DNA from 3 places in the Kribbella sp. NPDC056345 genome. Region 2 is predicted to be linked to each of the others. Evidence: riboswitches for the same ligand, from Rfam matches in the RefSeq annotation. Region 2 holds a riboswitch; each other region holds the start of a gene.
What was found. A riboswitch is a leader RNA that binds a small molecule or an ion and turns the genes downstream of it on or off. The one in region 2 is predicted to bind glycine.

Region 1: linked by a shared signal. The riboswitch ahead of ACFCV3_RS32875 (L-serine ammonia-lyase) and the one ahead of gcvT (glycine cleavage system aminomethyltransferase GcvT) in region 2 are both predicted to bind glycine.
Region 3: linked by a shared signal. The riboswitch ahead of gcvP (aminomethyl-transferring glycine dehydrogenase) and the one ahead of gcvT (glycine cleavage system aminomethyltransferase GcvT) in region 2 are both predicted to bind glycine.

Annotation. Positions count from the first base shown of each region.
Region 1 covers NZ_JBHJQQ010000011.1:233,462-235,722, forward strand. Annotated here, with positions in the region: gene ACFCV3_RS32865 (alpha/beta fold hydrolase) at 1-611, opposite strand, end outside; gene ACFCV3_RS32870 (DUF3817 domain-containing protein) at 709-1,056, shown strand; glycine riboswitch at 1,054-1,148, shown strand; gene ACFCV3_RS32875 (L-serine ammonia-lyase) at 1,228-2,261, shown strand, end outside.
Region 2 covers NZ_JBHJQQ010000003.1:528,414-530,674, forward strand. Annotated here, with positions in the region: gene ACFCV3_RS13320 (hypothetical protein) at 1-639, opposite strand, end outside; glycine riboswitch at 714-808, shown strand; gene gcvT (glycine cleavage system aminomethyltransferase GcvT) at 975-2,084, shown strand; gene gcvH (glycine cleavage system protein GcvH) at 2,084-2,261, shown strand, end outside.
Region 3 covers NZ_JBHJQQ010000005.1:242,341-244,601, forward strand. Annotated here, with positions in the region: gene gcvP (aminomethyl-transferring glycine dehydrogenase) at 1-1,241, opposite strand, end outside; glycine riboswitch at 1,316-1,407, opposite strand; gene ACFCV3_RS19880 (MerR family transcriptional regulator) at 1,428-2,024, opposite strand; gene ACFCV3_RS19885 (bifunctional nuclease family protein) at 2,238-2,261, opposite strand, start outside.

The sequences.
Region 1 (2,261 bases), on a different contig from region 2:
CGCTCGCCCAGTGCGCGGCGGATCGCGTCGACGTCGCGCACGGTCTGCCAGGTGTCGACGTGGTCGTAGAGCGGGCCGGTGTGCTTGCGGCAGTCGTCGGCGAGCCGGCGGTTGTAGTCGATCAGCGCGTCGAACCCGGCCTGGTCGCGGATGAGCGGTGACGGCATCTCGGCGTACAGGCTTGCGGTGCACATGATCGGGTTGCTGCGGGCGATGCCGCGCGGGTCGAAGCTGACGATGTCGAAGCGGTCCTGGAGTTCCGGGCTGAACCGCGTCATCCCGGTCTTGATCCGGTCGACACCCGAGTCGCCGGGGCCGCCGGGACCGAACACCAGGACGCCGACGCGCTGGCCTTTCGCCGTACGGCGAGCGATCTCGAGGGTGAAGATCGGGCCGCTCGGGTTCCGCCAGTCGACGGGGAGCTTCAGAGTGGCGCACTGCGAGCCTTTGACCACTGCCGGATCGTCCTTGCCCTGCGGCTTGCAGTCGGTCCACTGCGGGGCGGCCGAGGCCGGGGCGGCCGAGGCCGGGAGTACGGCGAGACTTGCCGTGGTGACTGTCAGGACCACACCCCACGCGGTGGTCCTGAGCAGCATTCTGGGGTTCTTCATCTTCCCGATCCTTCGGTAATCGCTTGCCTCTCACATCAGGGAGCCGCCCCCAGACCACCCCGGACCGGCTTTGGGGGACTTGTTAGGGTCGGGCGCGATGACACACTCACGGTGGTTCCGGGCAGTGGCGATCGCCGAGGCGATCTCGTGGACCGGTCTGTTGATCGGCATGCTGTTCAAGTACGTGCTGTCCGACAACGAGATCGGCGTGAAGATCTTCGGCCCGATCCACGGCGGCATCTTCGTCGTGTACGTCGTGACCGTGCTGGTCGTCCGGGGCCCGCTGCGCTGGTCGTGGCCGGTCACCCTGGCGGCACTGGCCGCGAGTGTTCCGCCGCTGTTCACCTGGTTCTTCGAGATCTGGGCCGTCCGCACCGGCCGGATTGACGGCAACCAGCAGGCCGCCGTACCGTCGCGTCCGGAAGCTAACTCAACAGCCGCATGAACCCGTGCGGGAGAGACCCGGCCGTTCGAGCCGGGCGCCGTAGGAGCAACTCTCCCCAAGAATCTCTCAGGCACCTTCACCGTACGGGCGAGGCACCTCTGAAGGACAACAGTCCAACAGAGTGGGGAGGACACCACTCGGTCAACGACGACCGGAAGGGACCTCCGCATCATGGCGATCAGTGTCTTCGACTTGTTCAGTATCGGGATCGGCCCGTCGAGCTCACACACCGTGGGACCGATGCGCGCGGCCCGCACGTTCGTGCTCGGCCTCCAGGACGCCGGTCTGCTGACCGCGACGGCCCGGGTCGAATCGCAGTTGTTCGGCTCGCTCGGTGCGACCGGGCACGGCCACGGCAGTAACAAGGCGGTGCTGCTCGGCCTCGAGGGTGAAGACCCCGAGACCGTTGCCACGCACTCCGTCGACGCTCGCGTCGAGACGATCCGCGAGCGCGGCCGGCTGCGGCTGGCCGGGGTCCACGAGATCGCGTACGACGACAACGCCGACCTGATCATGCATCGCCGGAAGGCCCTGCCGTACCACCCGAACGGGATGTCCTTCCTGGCCCGCGGGGCGGATGGCGAGGTGCTGCGGGAGCGCACGTACTACTCGGTCGGCGGCGGATTCGTGGTCGACGAGAACGCGGCGGCCGGGGACCGGATCGTGCCGGACAGCACGGTGCTGAAGTATCCGTTCCTGAGTGGTGCCGAGTTGCTGGATCGTTGCCGCGAGTCCGGGTTGTCCATCGGTGAGGTGATGCTCGCCAACGAGCTGGCCTGGCGGACCGAGGAAGAGATCCACAGCGGCCTGCTGAAGATCTGGCAGGTGATGCAGGACTGCGTCAAGGAAGGTTGCGAGACCGAGGGCGTGCTGCCCGGCGGTCTGAAGGTTCCGCGGCGCGCGCACGCGCTGCACGGCAAGCTCACCCGCGACCCGTGGTCGGTCGACCCGCTGAAGGTGATGGACTGGGTCAACCTGTTCGCCCTCGCGGTCAACGAGCAGAACGCCTCCGGCGGCCGCATCGTCACCGCTCCGACGAATGGTGCCGCGGGCATCATTCCCGCCGTACTGCATTACTACCGGCGGTTCATCCCGGGCGCGACCGACGACGGGTGCGTTCGGTTCCTGCTGGTCGCGGCGGCGATCGGCGTTCTGTACAAGGAGAACGCGTCGATCTCCGGAGCCGAGGTCGGCTGCCAGGGCGA
Region 2 (2,261 bases):
TTCCCCGCTGAAACTCTCAACAACCAGCGCCGTACCCCGGCTACCGGCCTGCTCCGGCCCGATCGGATACACGATGGGCTCGCTCCCCGACAGCTGCCGTACGTAGGCACCCTTCAGGTTCTGGAACGCGACCTCGACGGCCTCCTCGGTGTGGGTCGTCCTGTCGCCCTCCACCTTCTTGACCTTCACCAGCAGCCGCAACGACGTGTCCTCGATCGCGAGCCGGGTCCCGCGGTTGTCGCGCAGCCGGAAGACGAGCTGGTACGGACTGTCCGCGAGCCGGGCATCCAGGGGGTGCAGGACCAGGCGTACGGCGAGCCGGCCGAGCCAGTAGCCGACGAACGCACCGGGCAGGGCAGCGAGCACTGCGTAGCCCAGGCTGTCGGTGCCGAAGAGGCCCACGAACAGGCCGGTCATCCCGCAGGTGGTGCCGCCGACAGCCGGCCAGTACTGCGTGTCATAGCGGTTACCCCGCCAGAAGACCCCGAAGAGCAGCAGCGCGAAGACCGCGATCGCCACCCCGGTCCACGCTCGGAGGAGGAGCAGAACGACCAGCTGGAACACAGGGACCACGACGTACACGAAGCAGACCACCAGCTGGGCGCGGCGGTGACGGGACGCGATGTCGAAGGCACTCACGGAGACGACCCAACCATATGGACGGGTCCGGAGTGGCTGCTAGAGTCGGCGGCTCAACTGCATATCGCGCCGTTCGAATCGGGGCGGGAGAGTCCGGGCTCACCATGACCCGGCGCCGAAGGAGCAAATCTCCCCAGAATCTCTCAGGCCCACTGACCGTTCCGATGAGGCGAACTCTGGAAAGCCGGACCCCCGCGTAGCTGTGGGGAGTCCGCACCCACGGTGCAAACCGCCTCACCCGGCGGCGAAGCTCTCAGGTACAGATGACAGAGCGGGGAGGTCACCCAGCAGTGGCACCGCATGCGCGGTGCCTGACCGAGGGAGCCTCCCGACTCATGACATCGTCACGCGCGACTCCGCTTGCTGCGGAGCATCAGCAGCTCGGTGCGTCGTTCACCGATTTCGCCGGTTGGACCATGCCGGTTCGCTACACCTCCGATATCGCGGAGCACAATGCTGTCCGGACCACGGCCGGTCTGTTCGACCTGTCCCACATGGGCCAGCTCGAGGTGGTCGGCGCGTGTGCCGCGCGAGCACTCGACCACAGTCTGGTCGGGACGCCGTCGAAGATCGGAATCGGGCGCGCGCGGTACTCGATGCTGTGCGCCGAGGACGGTGGCATCATCGACGACCTGGTCGTCTACCGGCTCGCCGACGACCACTTCCTGATCGTCGCGAACGCGAGCAACACCGCCGTCGTACGGGAGGAGCTCAAGCAGCGGATCGCGGGTTTCGAGACCGAGCTGCGCGACACCACCGACGACTGGGCGCTGATCGCCGTGCAGGGCCCGGTCTCCGCCCAGATCGTGGCCGAGCTGACCGACGCCGACCTGGCCGGGCTCAAGTACTACGCGATCACCGAGACGAAGCTTGCCAACAGCAACGTCCTGCTGGCGCGCACCGGGTACACCGGCGAGGACGGGTTCGAGATCTACTGCCGGCCCGCCGACGCCGCGCAGATCTGGGCCGAGCTGCAGCGCGCCGGAGCGCCGTACGAGCTCAAGCCGTGTGGTCTGGCCTGCCGGGACACGCTGCGGCTCGAGGCCGGGATGCCGCTCTACGGCAACGAACTCAGCCGCGAGCTCACCCCCTTCGAGGCCGGGCTCGGCCGGGTCGTTGCGTTCGGCAAGGAAGAGGACTTCGTCGGCCGCGAGGCACTCGCGCGTCGCCGCGACGAAGGCGCCCAGCAGGTGCTTGTCGGTCTCACCTCCTCCGGTCGCCGCTCACCACGCAGCGGGTACGTCGTCCTGGACCCGGCGACCGGCCGCGAGATCGGCACCGTGACGAGTGGCGCGCCATCGCCCACACTCGGCCACCCGATCGCAATGGCCTACGTCGAGGGGATCTACCAAGAGCCGGGCACCCGGCTGCACGTCGACATCCGCGGCACCCACGACGACGTGGTCGTCGTCCCTCTCCCCTTCTACCGCCGCCAGGAGTCCTGATGACCGAGCTCCAGTACACCGAAGACCACGAGTGGGTCGCCATTGACGGCGAGCTCGCGACCGTTGGTATCACCGCCTTCGCCGGTGAGGCCCTGGGCGATGTCGTATACGTCGATCTCCCGGCTGTCGGCAGCACCGTCGCGACCGGCGACGCCTGCGGTGAGATCGAGTCGACCA
Region 3 (2,261 bases), on a different contig from region 2:
TGGCGCAGCCAGATGCCGTTCTGCCGGGCAGCGTCGACGACATCCGCAGCAGCACCGGGAACGCGGGCCAGGACAGTGTCGAAGAAGTCGCCGTGCACGACCTCGACACCCCCGGCGCGCAGGGACGCGGCCAGCTTGCCCGCGTAGTCGTGCACGCGGGCCGCGATCGCCTGCAACCCGTCCGGTCCGTGGTACACGGCGTACATGGAGGCAACGACGGCGAGCAGGACCTGCGCCGTACAGATGTTGGAGGTCGCCTTCTCGCGACGGATGTGCTGCTCACGCGTCTGCAACGCGAGCCGGTACGCCGGGGCGCCGTCCGCATCGACCGAGACACCGACCAGCCGGCCGGGCAGCGACCGCTCGAGACCGGCGCGGACCGACATGAAGCCGGCGTGCGGGCCGCCGTAGAACAGCGGGACGCCGAAGCGCTGCGAGGAGCCGATGACGATATCGGCCCCGGCCTCCCCCGGTGCCTCGAGCAACGTCAGCGCGAGCAGGTCGGACGCGACCGCGACCAGCGTCTCGCGCTCGTGCGCGGCGGCGATCAACGGCTTCAGGTCACGGACAGCACCGCCGGAACCCGGGTACTGCACCAGGAAGCCGAAGAAGTCACCCTCGGGCAGGCCATCGGTGGTGTCGGCAACAACCACCTCGATGTCCAGCGCCTCGGCGCGGGTCTCGACGACCGCGATCGTCTGCGCGAAGCAGTCCGCGTCTACCAGGAAGCGGTTCGACTTTGCCCCCTTGATTGACGACTGCCGGTTCGAGCGGTGGGCCAGCGTCATCGCCTCGGCGGCCGCGGTGCCCTCGTCGAGCAATGAGGCATTTGCCGTCGGGAGACCGGTCAGGTCCGACACGACGGTCTGGAAGTTCAGCAGCGCCTCGAGCCGGCCCTGGGAGATCTCCGGCTGGTACGGCGTGTAGGCCGTGTACCAGGCCGGGTTCTCGACCAGGCGGCGGACGATCACCGACGGGGTGAAGGTGCCGTAGTAGCCCTGGCCGATCATCGAGGTGGCGACGTTGTTGCGGGCCGCCAGCTGGCGCAGCTCGGTGAGCGCGTCCACCTCGGAGGCCGGCTCCGGGAGCCGCAGCGGTTCGGTGGACCGGATCGAGGCCGGTACGGCGGCATCCGCGAGCGCGTCGACATCGGCGTACCCGAGGAGTTCGACCATCCGCGCGACCTCGTCGGGGCGGGGCCCGATGTGCCGGTCGGCGAAGATTGCTGAAATTTCCGTCATCGCAAGAGGCTCCGTTGCAGTAGCTTCCGGGGGCCTCCCCCTCTGTCACGCGGATGAGCACGCTTCAGAGTCGCCTGACGCACCCGGTCCATGGGCCTGAGAGGTTCCGGGGAGGAATTGCCCCTTCGGCGCCCGGTTTTGCACGGGTCTCTCCCGAGTGCGGTGAACAGCTAGCTAGAGGGTACCTCAGCCGGTCATGCGGGCCCGGCGGCGGGCAGCGAGCTCGTCGCTTGCATGGCCCGCGTCGTCACCTTCGCCGTGGCCGTCGGCACGCTCGGTCGGCAGCTCGGACAGCGAGCCTTCGACCTCACGCCAGACACCGCCGAGGGCGATGCCGAAGACTCCCTGGCCACCGGCCAGCAGGTCGATGACCTCGTCCGGCGAGGTGCACATGTAGACCGACGCGCCGTCACTCATCAGCGTGATCTGGGTCAGGTCGTCGATCCCGCGCTTGCTCAGGTGTGCGATCGCGGTCCGGATCTGCTGCAACGAGATCCCGGCGTCGAGCAGCCGCTTGATCACCTTCAGCAACAGAACGTCACGGAAACCGTACAACCGCTGCGTCCCCGAGCCGGTCGCCGGGCGCACCGACGGTGAGACCAGGCCGGTCCGCGCCCAGTAGTCGAGCTGGCGGTACGTGATCCCGGCGGCCGCGCAGGCGGTCGGTCCACGGAACCCGACATCCTCCGGCATCGGCCGCAGGTCGTCCTCGAACAGCAGACCCTGAACGCCGGCCGTGATCGCCGCCTCGGCGCGTGCTTCGGACGTCGACTGCGCCGTCAGATCCGTGTCGCCGGTGCGTGTCACGCCTGAGCCTCCCTGAATACCTGCTGGAACGAGTCGTCTCCGTGGAGTAACGGTGCCCCACGACTCCTTCACGGTAAGCCGCCGACCTGAGAGGGTCAACGACAACCGCTTCGAGCCGCTAGCGTGTCGCGACTCCCACACGAATCGTTACCTTCCCGGTCTTGCCTGCCGCAGGCGCCCGGAGCGGGCTCAGCTCTTGTCGAAGTCCTCGGG